Regions from separate parts of the Streptomyces sp. NPDC058335 genome, predicted to be linked through region 1. Evidence: riboswitches for the same ligand, from Rfam matches in the RefSeq annotation. Region 1 holds a riboswitch; the other holds the start of a gene.
What was found. Region 1 has a riboswitch for S-adenosylmethionine ahead of ACFWJX_RS27405 (aminotransferase class V-fold PLP-dependent enzyme). Riboswitches for the same ligand answer to the same signal wherever they lie in the genome.
Positions count from the first base shown of each region.

Region 1 (7,392 bases):
GCCCGTGGTCTCCACCATCCGTCACACCCCAATTCCGTGCGGGGGCCGTCCCCCGTCCTCAGGAGCCGGCGCCCGGCCTGTCCACCAGTTCCACCTGATCCACGGCGTTGCACCAACGGCACCGCACCGACTCGATGGTCTCACTGACCACCTCGCGCTCCTCCACGTTCGCCTCACCGGCGAGATCGAGGTGGACGTACTCGACGACCTTCGACGAGCGCGTCACGTCGAACCGCGTGAGGTTGCCGCAGAGAGTGCAGCGCCACCGCGTCGTGGCGGTCGGCAGGGGAACCGTCATCGTGACCGTCCGCTTCCTTCTAGTGTCCGTCGTCCGGGACCGGGGCGCGCACAAGGCTCCCCGGAGCATGTGGCTCGTAACCCTACGGCCTGGCGGGTACTCGCCGCCCGTCCGTCCACGGCGGCGAGGCGGTCCGGCTGAGTACGTCCCGTTACGTCATGCTCTATGTCCATGATCAGCGACTGGAGCGGGCACCTGGGCCGGGCCGTCCGCCACCCCGTGGCGCCCGTGACGTACCTCCTGATGGCCCTGTGCTGCCTGGTCTTCGTGATCGGCCCGGCCTCGGGCTTCAACCCGGTGTACGGCACCGGCGAGGAGCAGGTGCTCGCGCAGCGCGCCTACTTCCGCCGGTGGGGCGTGATCCCCGCAGACCTGTTCGAAGGCGGGCCGAGGGCCGCCCTCACCCCCCTCACGGCCCTGTTCATCCACGGCAGCTGGGTGCATCTGCTGGGCAACATGCTCTTCCTCTACGTCTTCGGGGCGATGACCGAGCACCGGATGGGCCGCGTCGCGTTCACCCTCTTCTACCTCGGCAGCGGCTGCCTGGCGCTGCTGGGCTACGCCGCCGCCAACGCCGACTCCGAGCAGTCCCTGGTCGGCGCCTCCGGGGCGATCTCGGCGGTCCTCGGCGCGTTCCTGTACCTGTTTCCCCGGGCCCGCGTCACCAGTCTTCTGCCGTTCCTCTTCTTCCTGCCGCTGCGCTTCCCGGCCTGGGTCGTGCTGCCCTTCTGGGCGGCGCTGCAGTGGCTGGCGGCGGGGCGGGCCGGGCAGGGGCCGGGCGTGGCGTACCTGGCGCACCTCGTGGGCTTCGGGCTGGGCTTCGTCTACGCGTGGGCCCGGTTCACCCGGCCCACTAGAGTGAGCAGCAGCCCAGCTCCGGCCCCCGAGGGAGAGAACCAGCCGTGATCACCGCGATCGTCCTCATCAAGACCAGCGTGGACCGGATCCCCGAGATCGCGGAGTCGATCGCTTCGCTGGAATCCGTGAGCGAGGTGTTCTCCGTGACCGGCACCTACGACCTGATCGCCATGGTGCGGGTGCGGCAGCACGAGGACCTCGCCGAGATGATTCCGGGGCGGATCAGCAAGATCCCCGGCGTGGAGGCGACGGACACGCACGTGGCGTTCCGTACGTACTCGCAGCACGACCTGGAGGCGGCGTTCGCGATCGGCCTGGACTCCTGACCGTCTGAACACCGCCTCCGGCGGACGGGATCCCCTACACCGCCGGGACGCAGCGGCCGTCCTCGGTCCTGTACGTCCACTTCGCGCCCACGGTCACCAGTTCCCGTACGGCCGCGACGAAGCGGTCGACGTGCTCGTCGGGGGTGCCCGCGCCGAAGCTCACGCGGATCGCGTTGAGGGACTTCTCACCGGGGGCCGCCTCGGGGGCGCCGCACTCGCCCTGGCTCTGGGGGTCGCTGCCCAGGAGGGTGCGGACCAGGGGGTGGGCGCAGAAGAGGCCGTCGCGGACGCCGATGCCGTACTCGGCGGAGAGCGCGGCGGCGAAGTGGGAGCTGTTCCAGCCGTCCACGACGAAGGAGATCACGCCGACCCGCGGGGCGTCGTCGCCGAAGAGGGACAGGATCCGCACCTCGGGGACCTCCGCGAGGCCGGTGCGGACCTTCTCGACGAGGTACTGCTCGCGGGCCACCAGCGCGTCGAAGCCCGCCTCGGTGAGCGCCTTGCAGGCGGAGGCGATGGAGTAGGCGCCGATGACGTTCGGGGAGCCCGCCTCGTGCCGGGCGGCGCTCTCGTGCCACTCCACGTCCACTCCCCCGTCCTGACGCCGGGTGACCTTGCGGCTGGCGCCGCCGCCCGCGAGGTACGGCTCGGCCGCCCGCAGCCAGTCGGCGCGGCCGGCCAGGACGCCGGAGCCGAAGGGGGCGTACAGCTTGTGGCCGGAGAAGGCGACCCAGTCGACGTCGAGGTCACGGACGGACACCGGGTGGTGCGGGGCGAGCTGCGCGGCGTCCAGGACGATCCGGGCGCCGTGGGCGTGCGCCGCGGCTGCCAGTTCGCGTACGGGCCACAGCTCGCCGGTGACGTTGGAGGCGCCGGTGACGCAGACCAGGGCCGGGCCGTGGCCCTCTTGACCGGATGCGGTGCGGCCGGCGAGCGCGCTCTCCAGGGTGGCGACGGCCTGCCGCGGGGTGCGCGGGGCGTCGAGGTAGGTGACCCGGGCGTCCTTCCACGGCAGCAGCGAGGCGTGGTGCTCGGTCTCGAAGACGAAGACCTGGCAGTCGGCGGGGAGGGCGGCGGCGAGGAGGTTCAGCGAGTCGGTGGTGGAGCGGGTGAAGACCAGCTGGTCGTCGGGCCGGCAGTCGAGGAACTCGGCAACCGTCCGGCGGGCGTTCTCGAAGAGGTCGGTGGAGAGCTGGGAGAGGTACCCGGCGCCGCGGTGGACGCTGCCGTAGTAGGGGGCGTAGGCCGCCACGTCGTCCCAGACGCGCTGGAGGGCGGGGGCGCTGGCCGCGTAGTCGAGGGCCGCGTAGCTGACTTCGCCGCCGGTGACGAGCGGGACGGTGACATCACGTCCCAGAACGGGCAGCGGGGCACAAATGGTCTGGGCGGCGGCAGCGGTGGAGACGGACATGACTGAACTCCCGTGAAAGGAAAGGGCCGGGGTTGGGGGGAACCCCCAAAGGGCACGGCACCACGCGAGCGGTTACGGCTCGAGCGCGGGAAAGTGACAGAGGGACGCTGAAGCGGGGCTCTGCGGCCCTATCGCATTCGCTTGCTCACGGAAGGCTCCTCGACGACCAGGACCCCTGGCCGCGCTCACTCGGAGAGAGTGCGAGGGGTCCGCGCTTGCCGCAGACCTTGCTGTCCACGGCCTGGTCCTCACCCGGGGCACCCCGCCACGGACGGAGGGTTGCCGGACAGTCGGCCGGGGCCTCATGACTGTCGCTCATGACCTGGTACAGCATCCTGCCATACGATCATCGACGCGCAAGGCGCGGTCCATTTCCTGAGACAGACGGAATGTGGACCGCGCCCCGCGTCGCACCGTGCCGCGCTCAGGCGTGGGTGGCCGCCGCCCAGCGGTCCAGCGTCCGCTTCGCCGCCCCCGAGTCCAGGGACTCCGCGGCCCTGGCCATGCCGGTCCGCAACTGCTCGGCGAGCGGCGCGCCGGTGGGCTCCAGGGCGACCAGGGCTGCCGCCGAGTTCAGCAGTACGGCGTCACGGACCGGGCCCGTCTCGCCGTCCAGCAGCCTGCGCGCCACCTCGGCGTTGTAGGCGGCGTCGGCGCCCCGCAGGGCCTCGACGGGGACCAGGTCGAGGCCGACGTCCCGCGGGTCGAAGGACTCCTCGGTCACCTTGCCGTCGCGCACCACCCAGACCCGGGAGGTGGAGGTCGTCGTCAGCTCGTCGAGGCCGTCGTCGCCGCGGAACACCAGCGAGGAGTTGCCGCGCTCGGCGAAGACACCCGCGACGATCGGCGCCATGCGCGGGTCCGCCACACCGACGGCCTGGGCGCGTACGCGGGCCGGGTTGGTCAGCGGGCCGAGGACGTTGAAGACCGTGCGGATGCCCAACTGGCCGCGGGCGGCGCCCGCGTGACGCAGCGCCGGATGGAACTTGATCGCGAAACAGAAGGTGATCCCGGCCTCCTCGGCGACCTCGGCCACCCGCTGCGGGGTCAGGTCGAGGCGGACGCCGAGCTTCTCCAGGACGTCCGAGGCGCCGGACGCGGAGGACGCGGCCCGGTTGCCGTGCTTGACGACCTTCACGCCGGTGCCGGCGACGACGATCGAGGACATCGTGGAGATGTTGACCGTCTTCGCGCCGTCGCCGCCCGTGCCGACGATGTCGACCGTCCGACCCGGCACCTCGATCACGTTGGCGTGCTCGTACATCGCGCGGACCAGCCCGTTGATCTCCTCGACGGTCTCGCCCTTGGCGCGCAGCGCCACCACGAACCCGGCGATCTGGGCGTCGGTCGCCTCGCCCCGCATGATCCGGTCCATCGCCCACGCGGTGGCGTCGGCGCTCTGGTCACGGCCGTACAGCAGGGCGTTCAGCACCTCGGGCCAGGAACGGTCCGCCGCGGTGTCGCCTCCGGCGGGGGTCACAGCGCTCATAAGCCGCTCCTGGGTCAGTGTGGTCCCGCTGCACGGGACGCGTCTCGTCTGGTCCACCCTATCCAGCCGCGGACAGGGCGAAGGGCCCCGTCCGTACACCGGACGGGGCCCTTCTCCGTTGCGTGGCGACGCAGCGATCAGTGGTGGCCGTGGCCGCTCGTGATCTCCTTGTACTCCTCGACGGTCGGCTTGGGAATCTGGCTCTCCTCGCCGTAGTACGCCTTGCTCAGCTTGACGCGGACCTTCTCGCCGCGCTTCACCTTGCGCTCGACGCCGTTCTCGTCGACCGTCGGGCCGATCTCGGCCGGCGCGTACTGCTCGTGCGAGGTGAGCGTGTAGAGCGCCTCCTGGCTGAGCGGCTCGTGCACCTCGATGAACTCACCGTGCGGCAGGCGCTTGATGGTGCCGGTCTCACGACCGTGCAGCACCTTGTCCTTGTCGCGGCGCTGGAGGCCGAGGCAGATCCGCTTGGTGACCACGAAGGCGATGACCGGTCCGGCGAAGAAACCGATCCGGACGAACCAGGTGACCGCGTTGATCGACAGATGGAAGTGGGTGGCGATGATGTCGTTGCCACCGCCGATCAGCATGATCATGTAGCCGGTGACCCAGGCGACACCGAAGGCCGTACGGGTCGGGGCGTTGCGCGGACGGTCCAGGATGTGGTGCTCGCGCTTGTCGCCGGTGACCCAGGACTCGATGAACGGGTACATGGCGATCATGCCGAGGAACACACCGAACAGCACCAGCGGGACGAACACGCCCATCACCAGCGTGTGGCCCCAGAAGTTGATCTCCCAGCCCGGCATGGCACGGATCAGACCCTCGGCGAAGCCCATGTACCAGTCGGGCTGGGCGCCGGTGGACACCTGGTCCGGACGGTAGGGGCCCAGCACCCAGATCGGGTTGATGGACGCGATGCCGGCGATGGCCGCGATGGCACCGAAGACCAGGAAGAAGAAACCTCCGGCCTTGGCCATGTAGACCGGCAGCAGCGGCATGCCGACGACGTTCTTGTTGGTGCGTCCGGGACCCGCGAACTGGGTGTGCTTGTGGTAGAAGACCAGGATCAGGTGGCCGACCACGAGCCCGAGCATGATGCCCGGCAGCAGCAGGATGTGGATCGAGTAGAACCGCGCGACGAAGTCGCCGCCCGGGAACTCCCCGCCGAACAGGAACATCGAGATGTACGTGCCCACGATCGGCACGGACAGGATCGCGCCCTGCGTGAAACGGACACCGGTGCCGGAGAGCAGGTCGTCAGGGAGCGAGTAGCCGGTGAAACCGGTGAACATGCCCAGGACGAACAGCAGGAAGCCGAACAGCCAGTTGATCTCGCGCGGCTTGCGGAAGGCGCCCGTGAAGAAGACGCGCATCATGTGCACGAACATGCCGGCGAGGAAGATGACCGCGGCCCAGTGGTGGATCTGCCGGATGAGCAGACCACCGCGCACATCGAAGGAGATGTGCATGGTCGAGTTGAAGGCCTCGGACATCAGCTGACCCTGGAGCGGGACATAGCTGCCGTGGTACTCCACCTCGTTCATCGACGGGTGGAAGAACAGCGTCAGATACACACCCGTGAGGATGATGATGATGAAGCTGTAGAGGCAGATCTCACCGAGCATGAAGGACCAGTGGTCCGGGAAGATCTTGCGCATGTTGGCCTTGGCCAGGGAGTAGATCCCCAGGCGGCCGTCGGCCCAGTCGGCGACCCGCTCGCCCGCGGGTGCCTTGCGGCGGTCGTCCTTGTTACTCATCCGCGCTCCCAGAAGGCAGGACCGACGGGCTCTTCGAAGTCGCCGAGCGCCTCGAGGTAGCCCTCGTCGTTCACGCCGATGCGCAGCTGCGGCAGGGCGTGACCGGCGGGACCGAAGATGACTCGGGCACCGTCGGACAGGTCGAAGGTGGACTGGTGGCAGGGGCACAGCACGTGGTGCGTCTGCTGTTCGTACAGGGAGATCGGGCAACCGACGTGGGTGCAGATCTTCGAGTACGCCACGATGCCCTCGTGCGACCACTCGAGCTCGCGCTTGTCCTTGATGTTGTCCGGCTGGATGCGGACGATCATCAGGGCGGCCTTGGCGATCTCGGTCTGGAAGTCGTGGTCGTGCTCCTCCAGGCCCTCGGGCTTGGCGAAGGTGAGGGAACCGACGGCGACGTCCGAGGGACGCAGCGGCTCGTTGGTGTTCATGTTCACGAGCAGCTTGCCCTTGGCCCACAGCGTGTGCCGCAGCTTGTCCTCGGGCAGCGGACCGAGGTCGCGCAGCAGGACCACACCGGAGAGCGGGAACAGGGCCAGCGCGCCGAACATCGTGTTGCGGATCAGCTTGCGGCGGCCCAGCGCGGACTCCCTGGCGCCGTCCCGGAAGTCGGCCATGACCTTGGCCTTGACCTCGGGCTCCGCCGCGATCGCGTGACGCTCGTCGGCGATCTCCACGTCGGACATCAGGGTGCGGGCCCAGTGGACCGCGCCCGCGCCGATGCAGAACAGGGCCGCGCCCAGGGTCATACCGAGCGCGAAGTTCAGCGCGCTGATGTGGCCGAGCGGGAAGATGAAGACCGACTTGTCGGGCGGGATCGCCACGTAGGCGGCGATGAAGCCGACGGTGGCCAGCATCGACAGCGTGAACAGGAACGCGACCGCACGCTCGGACCGCTTGGCGGCCCGCTCGTCGATGTCCTGGATCCGGTGCTCGTGCGGCGGCAGCCCGGGGTCGGCGAACGGGTGCTTCTCGTCCGCGACGCCTACGGCACCATGGGCATGGTCCTGCTCAGCGGGCAGGTTCTCTTCGGGAATGTCTTGGCTACTCATGACTTCTTGGCCTTTGCGGTCCGGGCGGCGACCCACACAGCGACAGCGATCAGTCCGCCGAGACCGACGATCCAGCCGAACAGGCCCTCGCTGACCGGACCGAGTCCGCCCAGCTCCGTGCCGCCGGGGCTCACGGTGTCGTCGCCGTTGACCGCGTCCAGGTACGCGATGATGTCCTTCTTGTTCTGCTCCGAC
Region 1 covers NZ_JBHXHX010000015.1:47,223-54,614, forward strand. Annotated here, with positions in the region: gene ACFWJX_RS27385 (NYN domain-containing protein) at 1-18, opposite strand, end outside; gene ACFWJX_RS27390 (hypothetical protein) at 59-298, opposite strand; gene ACFWJX_RS27395 (rhomboid family intramembrane serine protease) at 470-1,204, shown strand; gene ACFWJX_RS27400 (Lrp/AsnC family transcriptional regulator) at 1,201-1,482, shown strand; gene ACFWJX_RS27405 (aminotransferase class V-fold PLP-dependent enzyme) at 1,517-2,893, opposite strand; SAM riboswitch class IV at 3,100-3,216, opposite strand; gene trpD (anthranilate phosphoribosyltransferase) at 3,318-4,382, opposite strand; gene ACFWJX_RS27415 (cytochrome bc complex cytochrome b subunit) at 4,520-6,142, opposite strand; gene ACFWJX_RS27420 (Rieske 2Fe-2S domain-containing protein) at 6,139-7,197, opposite strand; gene ACFWJX_RS27425 (c-type cytochrome) at 7,194-7,392, opposite strand, start outside.

Region 2 (7,392 bases), on a different contig from region 1:
CCGCCCAGCCGGGCGGTGAGCAGCCGCCGCAGGTCGACGTCGCGCCAGCCGAGGTTGGCGGCGTAGACGGCGATGCCGTTCGCCTCGTCGACGATGCCCGGGACCGCGACTCCCGCGGCGGCCGCGCTCTCGCCGAGGTGCTCGACGCCGTACGCGCGCAGCTCGGCGGCGAAGTCCAGGATGCCGGCGACGACCTCGTCGGGGCCGCGTTCGCGGCCGGTGGCCCGGCGGGCCCGGTGCAGCAGCGCGCCGTCCGCCCCGACGAGGGCGGCCTTCATCCCGGTGCCGCCCACATCGAGGGCGATGACATGTCTCACGGAGACAGTGTGGCCCGAGGACCCACGAGAGGTCTAGTCCACTTGCGTGGTGTAGACCTTACTCCGGATAGCGGTTTCAATGGTCGGAGCATTTATGTGTGCATGGTGTGTGCACGCGGGCACGGCCGTCAGGGGAGCGGGAGAGCACAGTGCAGCGGCGGGCAGCGAAGTCGGGACCGATCGCGGTGGCATCCACCCTGAGCATGACGGCGGTCCTCGCCGGCTGTGGGCTCACCGGTGACTCCGGCGACGTCACCCTGAGACTCGTCGCCGCCGACTACGGCGACAGCAGCGCCAACAGCTCCGAGAAGTACTGGGCCGAACTCGTCGAGGCCTACGAGAAGGACCACCCCGGCGTCACCGTCGAGGTCACCGTCCACTCCTGGAACGACGTCGACCGCGAGGTCAAGAAGCTCGTCGACGCCGACAAGGCCCCCGACATGGCACAGATCGGCGCCTACTCCGACTACGCCGCCGAGGACCTCCTCTACAAGGCGGGCGACGTCCTCTCCATCCCCGTCCAGGCCGACTTCGTGCCCCAGCTCGCCGACGCGGGCGAGGTGCGCGGCGTGCAGTACGGCATGCCGTTCGCCTCCTCCACGCGGCTGCTGTTCTACAACAAGACCCTCTTCGCCAAGGCCGGCCTCACCGCGCCGACCACCTGGTCCGAGCTGGCCGAGGACGCGGCCGCGCTCAAGGCGGACGGCGTGAAATACCCGTACGCCCTGCCCCTCGGCCCGGAAGAGGCGCAGGCCGAGACCATGCAGTGGCTGCTCAGCGGCGGGGGCGGCTACACCGAGACCGCCACCGGCTACAGCCTCGACTCGACCGAGAACGTCCACACCTTCACCTGGCTGAAGAACGAGCTGGTCGGCAAGGACCTCACCGGGCCGGTCGCGCCCGGCAAGCTCAACCGGGCCGACGCGTTCGCCGCGTTCGCCGCCGGGCAGGTCGGCATGCTCAACGGGCATCCCTCGCTGATGAAGGCGGCCGCCCAGAAGGGCGTGAAGTTCGGCATGGTCCCGATGCCCGGCGTGGACGGGCCGACCAAGGTCTCCATGGGCGTCGCCGACTGGATGACCGCGTTCAAGCAGAACGGGCACGCCGAGCAGATCAAGGACTTCCTCAACTTCGTCTACAGCGAGAAGAACGTCCTCGCCTTCTCCCGCGAGTACGACCTGCTGCCCGTCACCAACTCCGCCTCCCAGACCATGACCGCCGCCTCCCAGGACGCCGACCTCAAGCCCTTCCTCGACCAGCTGCCGGTGTCCGAGCTGTACCCGGTGGGGCGCACCTCGTGGGCGGCGGTCAGCGCGGACGTGAAGAAGCGGATCGGTCAGGCCGTGCAGCCCGGCGGCAGCCCGGCGGGGGTCCTTGGCCAGCTCCAGACGACGGCCACGACCGCGGACAGCGGCTCCGCCGGCTGAGCCGGGTCGCGTGCCGTTGCGTTACCGTGCGGGCATGGAGCGGGCAGCGGATGAAGACGGGCTCGGGGCGAGGGAGCGCGACATCCTCGCCCTCGAGCGGCGTGGGTTCTCGGGGCCCGGTGCGAAGGAGCGGGCGATCCGGGAGGAGCTGGATCTGTCGCCCGTGCGGTACTACCAGCTGCTGAACGCGCTGCTGGATGACGCGAGGGCGTTGGCGCACGATCCGGTGACGGTCAATCGGCTGCGGCGCGTGCGGGAGGCCCGCCGGGCCGAGCGGTGAGTCTGCGCGGGTTGTTCTGCGGGTTGTTGCGCGGGTTGGCAGGGGGTGCCGTCCCTGGGGCTGCGCCCCCAGACCCCCGCTGTCGGCCCTGAAGGGGCCTCGTCCTCAATCGCCGGACGGGCTGGGTGCGGCCGACCGGGCTGACAGGTACCGGCGTTGGCTATCGTCACCGGTATGGGCAACCAAGAGACGCACCCCACGGACTCCCACCTCCCCACCCCCACCACCCCCCACGGCCGCGAGGCGCTCGCCGCGATCCTGGCCAAGCCGCGCGGCACTCTCGTCGGGCTCGACTTCGACGGGACGCTCGCGCCGATCGTGGAGAATCCGGAGGATGCGCGGGCGCATCCGGATGCCCTGCCCGTGCTCGCGGAGCTGGCGCCGAAGGTGGCCTCCGTCGCTGTGGTGACGGGACGGCCCGCCGCGGTGGCCGTGCGGAACGGCGGGTTCGCCGGGGTGGCGGGGCTGGAGCGGCTCGCCGTGCTGGGGCATTACGGGGCCGAGCGGTGGGACGCCCGTACCGGGACCGTTTCCGCGCCCGACCCGCACCCGGGTGTCGCGGCCGTGCGGGCCGAGTTGCCCGCTGTGCTGGAGGCGGCCGGGGCGGGGCGGGGGACCTGGGTCGAGGAGAAGGGGCGGGCCGTCGCCGTGCACACGCGCCGGGCGGAGGACCCGGAGGCCGCGTTCGAGGCACTGCGCCGGCCGCTCGCCGAGCTGGCCACCCGGCACGGGCTGATCGTCGAACCCGGCCGGATGGTGCTGGAGCTGCGGCCGCCGGGCGTCGACAAGGGCGTGGCCCTGACGGAGTACGTCCGCGAGATCGGCGCCGAGGCGGTGCTCTACGCCGGCGACGACCTCGGTGACCTGCCCGCCTTCGCCGCGGTGGAGAAGCTCCGCTCCGACGGCGTCCCCGGTCTCCTGGTGGCCAGCGGCAGCTCCGAGGTGACCGAGCTGTCGGCGCGCGCGGACCTGGTCGTCGACGGTCCCGCCGGGGTCGTGCGGCTGCTGCGGGCGCTGTCGGGTCGGCTGGGGTGAGCGGTTCGGGGCGTGTGGGAGTGTCGCCGCCGGGTCCTGGGGCTTGCTGTGGGGACTGGCTTGGGGTGGCCGTAAGCGGCGTCGACGGTCCCGCCGGGTCGTAGGGCTGCTGCGGGCGTTGTCGGGTCGGCTGGGGGCCGGGTTTGGGGTGGCGGTAAGTGGCGTCGACGGTCGCGCCGGGTCGTGGGGCTGCTGCGGGCGTTGTCGGGTCGGCTGGGGGCCGGGTTTGGGGTGCGTGCAGGTGTCGTCGGGCTTCCTGGCGCTTGCTGCGGGTGCTGTCCGGTCGGCTCGCCGGCGGACCCGGCGCCGCGAGTGGCGTCGGCGGTGTCGCCGGGGCGTGGGGCTTGCTGTGGGGTCGGCTGGAGTGCGGGTTTCGGGTGGCCGCGAGTGGCGTCGGTGGTGCCGCCGGGGCGTGGGGCTTGCGGGTGTTCTCCGGTCAGCTGCGCTGGAGGGCCTGGAGCGCCTGCAACTGCTCCAGGAACCACCGGGCCGGAGGCAGCGCGGTCGCGGCCTCCGTCAGCCTCTTGGCTCGCGCCGCCCGCTCCTCCGGGGCCATGGTCAGCGCCTCGTGGAGGGCGCGGGCGGTCTCCAGGACGTCGTAGGGGTTCACCACGATGGCGTCCTCGCCCAGCTCCCAGTACGCCCCGGCCTCCCGGGACAGCACCAGCGCACAGCCCTGGTCGGAGACGATCGGGACCTCCTTGGCGACCAGGTTCATGCCGTCCCGGACGGGGTTGACCAGCGCCACGTCGGCGAGGCGGTACGCGGCCAGGGAGCGGGCGAAGTCGTCCTTGACGTGCAGGACGACCGGGGTCCAGCCGGGGGTGCCGTACCGCTCGTTGATCTCCCGCGCGACCCGCTGCACCTCGGCCGTGTAGTCGCGGTAGACGGCGAGATCCTGGCGGGAGGGGTAGGCGAACGCCACGTGGACGACACGTTCGCGCCACTCGGGGCGGTCGTCGAGGAGCTGCCGGTAGGCGAGCAGACCGCGCACGATGTTCTTCGACAGCTCGGTGCGGTCGACGCGCACGATGGTTCTGCGGCCCTCGCCGATCTCCTCGCGGAGGGCGACGATGCGCTCCTCGACGTCGGACTCGTGGGAGCGGGCGCGCAGGAAGTCGGCGTCGGCCCCGAGACCGTGGACGCCGATCTCGGTGCTGCCCAGGCCTCCCACGAACTCCGTGCAGCAGGCGCTGAACGCGTCCGCCCAGCGCCTGGTCAGGAAGCCGAGGCGGTCCGCGCCGAGCATGCCGCGCAGCAGTTGCGCGCGGATGTCGGTGGGGAGCAGCGCGAAGTAGTCCACCGGCGCCCACGGTGTGTGCGAGAAGTGGCCGATGCGCAGGTCGGGGCGGAGTTCGCGGAGCATGCCGGGGACCAGACACAGGTGGTAGTCCTGCACGAGGACCGCCGCACCCTCCGCGGCCTCCTCGGCCAGCGCCTCCGCGAACGCGCGGTTGTACGTCTCGTACGACGCCCACTGGCGCCGGAACTCCGCGTCGAAGACCGGCTCCAGCGGGGTCTGGTAGAGCAGGTGGTGGATGAACCAGAGCACGGAGTTGGCGACGCCGTTGTACGCGTCGGCGTGCACGTCGGCCGGGATGTCGAGCATCCGGACGCCGTCCTCGCCGACCCCGCGCCGCACCGCCTCGCGGTCGCCGTCGGTCAGCGCCGAGCACACCCACAGGGCGCCCGCGTCCGGCCCGATCGCCGACAGTCCCGAGACCAGTCCGCCGCCGCCCCGCCTGGCGTGCAGCGAACCGTCCTCGCGCACCTGGTAGGAGACCGGGCCGCGGTTGGACGCGACCAGCACCTGAGCACCCTCGGCAGCAGCACCACGCGTGAAAGCCATACGCCACAACCTAGCCCGGTCCGGAAACGCTCAAACGTACGGATGCGCTCCGTGGGCGGCTCGTATCCGGCCGTATACGGCGGCCGGACCGCGCGTTGGACGGCGTCCCCACCCACGTGCCGCCCATGCGGTGCCCGGCACGCCGTGCCCCGCACGACCCGCTACGCGGCCTTGCGTTCCGCGTACTCGGCGATCTCCGCCATCGGCGGACGTTCCTCGGTGTCCACGGAGTAGGTGCGTGGCTCGAAGCCGTCCGTGCTCCGCTCGAACTGGGTGAGGGCGGGGCGGATCATGTGCCCGCGGGCCAGCCGGAGCTGCGCGGTGCGGTAGATCGCCGCCGCCATCCGGCCGAGCGCCTGCCCGTCCTGGTGGCGGTGCTTGCGCACGCCGACGTCGACCTGGGCGAGGGCGTCCAGGCCCACCAGGTGCAGGGCGTCGACCAGCATGCCCAGTTCCACGCCGTAGCCGACGGGGAACGGGAGCTGCTCCAGCAGGCTGCGGCGGGCCGCGTACTCACCGCCGAGCGGTTGCACGAAGCCGGCCAGTTGCGGCCAGTGCATGTTGAGCAGCGGGCGGGCCATGAGTTCGGTGACCCGGCCGCCCTGGCCCGCAGCGCCGCCCAGCGGGCGGTCGTACATGGCCTTGACCAGATCCACCGCGGGGTCGGTGAGCAGCGGGCCCACGATCCCCGAGACGAAGTCGGAGGAGAACTCCTTGAGGTCGGCGTCGATGAAACAGACGATGTCCCCGGTCGTGACGAGCAACGACCGCCACAGCACCTCTCCCTTGCCGGGCACGGTCGGTATCCGGGGCAGGATGTCGTCCCGGTGCACGACCCGCGCCCCGGCCGCCGCGGCGACCTCGGACGTACGGTCCGTGGAGCCCGAGTCGACGACGACGATCTCGTCGACCAGCGGGACCTGCTGCATCAGGTCGTGGCGGATGACCGCGACGATGTCACCGACCGTCTCCTGCTCGTTCAGGGCGGGCAGCACCACGGAGACCGTCTGACCCGAGGCACGTTTCGCGGCCAGGATGCGGTGCAGCGGGCGGTCGGTCACGGACCAGGAGCGGGTGGCCAGCCAGGCTTCAGCTTCTTTCAGCACGGTCTGCGGCTCCTCACTGTCATGATCACACCTGGTGCACGAGGGGTGACGGTGTGATCCATCTCGCGGTTCGGACGTCTATCTCAACTGTCCTGGCCTTCGGTTACAGTCTTGAACAACGCGGATGACCATCGCATGTCCGAGGTGGCCTGCGTTCGCCACCCACAACTTCATACCGCTCATCCAGAGGGGCAGAGGGATACGGCCCGATGAAGCCCCGGCAACCCTCCAGCCGGTCTTGTCACGTTGTTGTGGCGAGGCTCCCGGCTAGGGAAGGTGCCAAATCCGTCTCACGGCGAGATGCGTCGTGAGGAAGATGAGGAAGGGCCTCGCCTCACATGGCTGTGCAGACAGTTGCAAGCACCACAGACTCCGTCGACCTCGGTCCCGCCGCGGCGCTCTCCTGCCGCGAGTGCGGACACCGCGTGCCTCTCGGCCCGGTCTTCGCCTGCGAAGAGTGTTTCGGCCCGCTGGAGATCGCGTACGACTTCTCGTCCTATGACACCGAGGAGCTCCGCAAGCGCATCGAGGCGGGCCCCGCGAACATCTGGCGTTATGCGCCGCTGCTGCCCGTCCCCGCCGACGTGGCGGACAAGCCGAACATCAACCCCGGCTGGACCAAGCTCGTCCAGGCCGACAACCTGGCCCGCGAGCTGGGCGTCGACGCCGGCAAGCTGTTCGTCAAGGACGACTCCGGCAACCCGACGCACTCCTTCAAGGACCGGGTCGTCGCCCAGGCCATCGAGGCCGCCCGCGCCTTCGGCTTCACGACCCTCTCCTGCTCCTCCACGGGCAACCTGGCCGGTGCCGTCGGCGCCGCCGCCGCCCGCGCCGGCTTCCGCTCCTGCGTGTTCATCCCGCACGACCTGGAGCAGGGCAAGATCGTCATGGCCGCGATCTACGGCGGCGAACTCGTCGGCATCGAGGGCAACTACGACGACGTGAACCGCTTCTGCTCCGAGCTGATCGGCGACCCGGCGGGCGAGGGCTGGGGCTTCGTCAACGTCAACCTGCGGCCGTACTACGCCGAGGGCTCCAAGACGCTGGCGTACGAGATCTGCGAGCAGCTCGGCTGGCAGCTGCCCGACCAGCTCGTCGTGCCGATCGCCTCCGGCTCGCAGCTCACGAAGATCGACAAGGGGCTCCAGGAGCTGATCAAGCTCGGTCTCGTCGAGGACAGGCCGTACAAGATCTTCGGCGCGCAGGCCGAGGGCTGCTCGCCGGTGTCCGTCGCCTACAAGGCCGGCCACGACGTCGTCCGGCCGCAGAAGCCGAACACCATCGCCAAGTCCCTCGCCATCGGCAATCCGGCGGACGGGCCGTACGTCCTGGACATCGCGCGCCGAACCGGTGGCGCGGTGGAGGACGTGAACGACGA
Region 2 covers NZ_JBHXHX010000002.1:145,861-153,252, forward strand. Annotated here, with positions in the region: gene ACFWJX_RS03785 (ROK family protein) at 1-317, opposite strand, end outside; gene ACFWJX_RS03790 (extracellular solute-binding protein) at 521-1,744, shown strand; gene ACFWJX_RS03795 (DUF3263 domain-containing protein) at 1,779-2,024, shown strand; gene otsB (trehalose-phosphatase) at 2,199-3,059, shown strand; gene ACFWJX_RS03805 (trehalose-6-phosphate synthase) at 3,496-4,908, opposite strand; gene ACFWJX_RS03810 (glucosyl-3-phosphoglycerate synthase) at 5,070-6,014, opposite strand; SAM riboswitch class I at 6,191-6,337, shown strand; gene thrC (threonine synthase) at 6,353-7,392, shown strand, end outside.
Region 2: linked by a shared signal. The riboswitch ahead of thrC (threonine synthase) and the one ahead of ACFWJX_RS27405 (aminotransferase class V-fold PLP-dependent enzyme) in region 1 are both predicted to bind S-adenosylmethionine.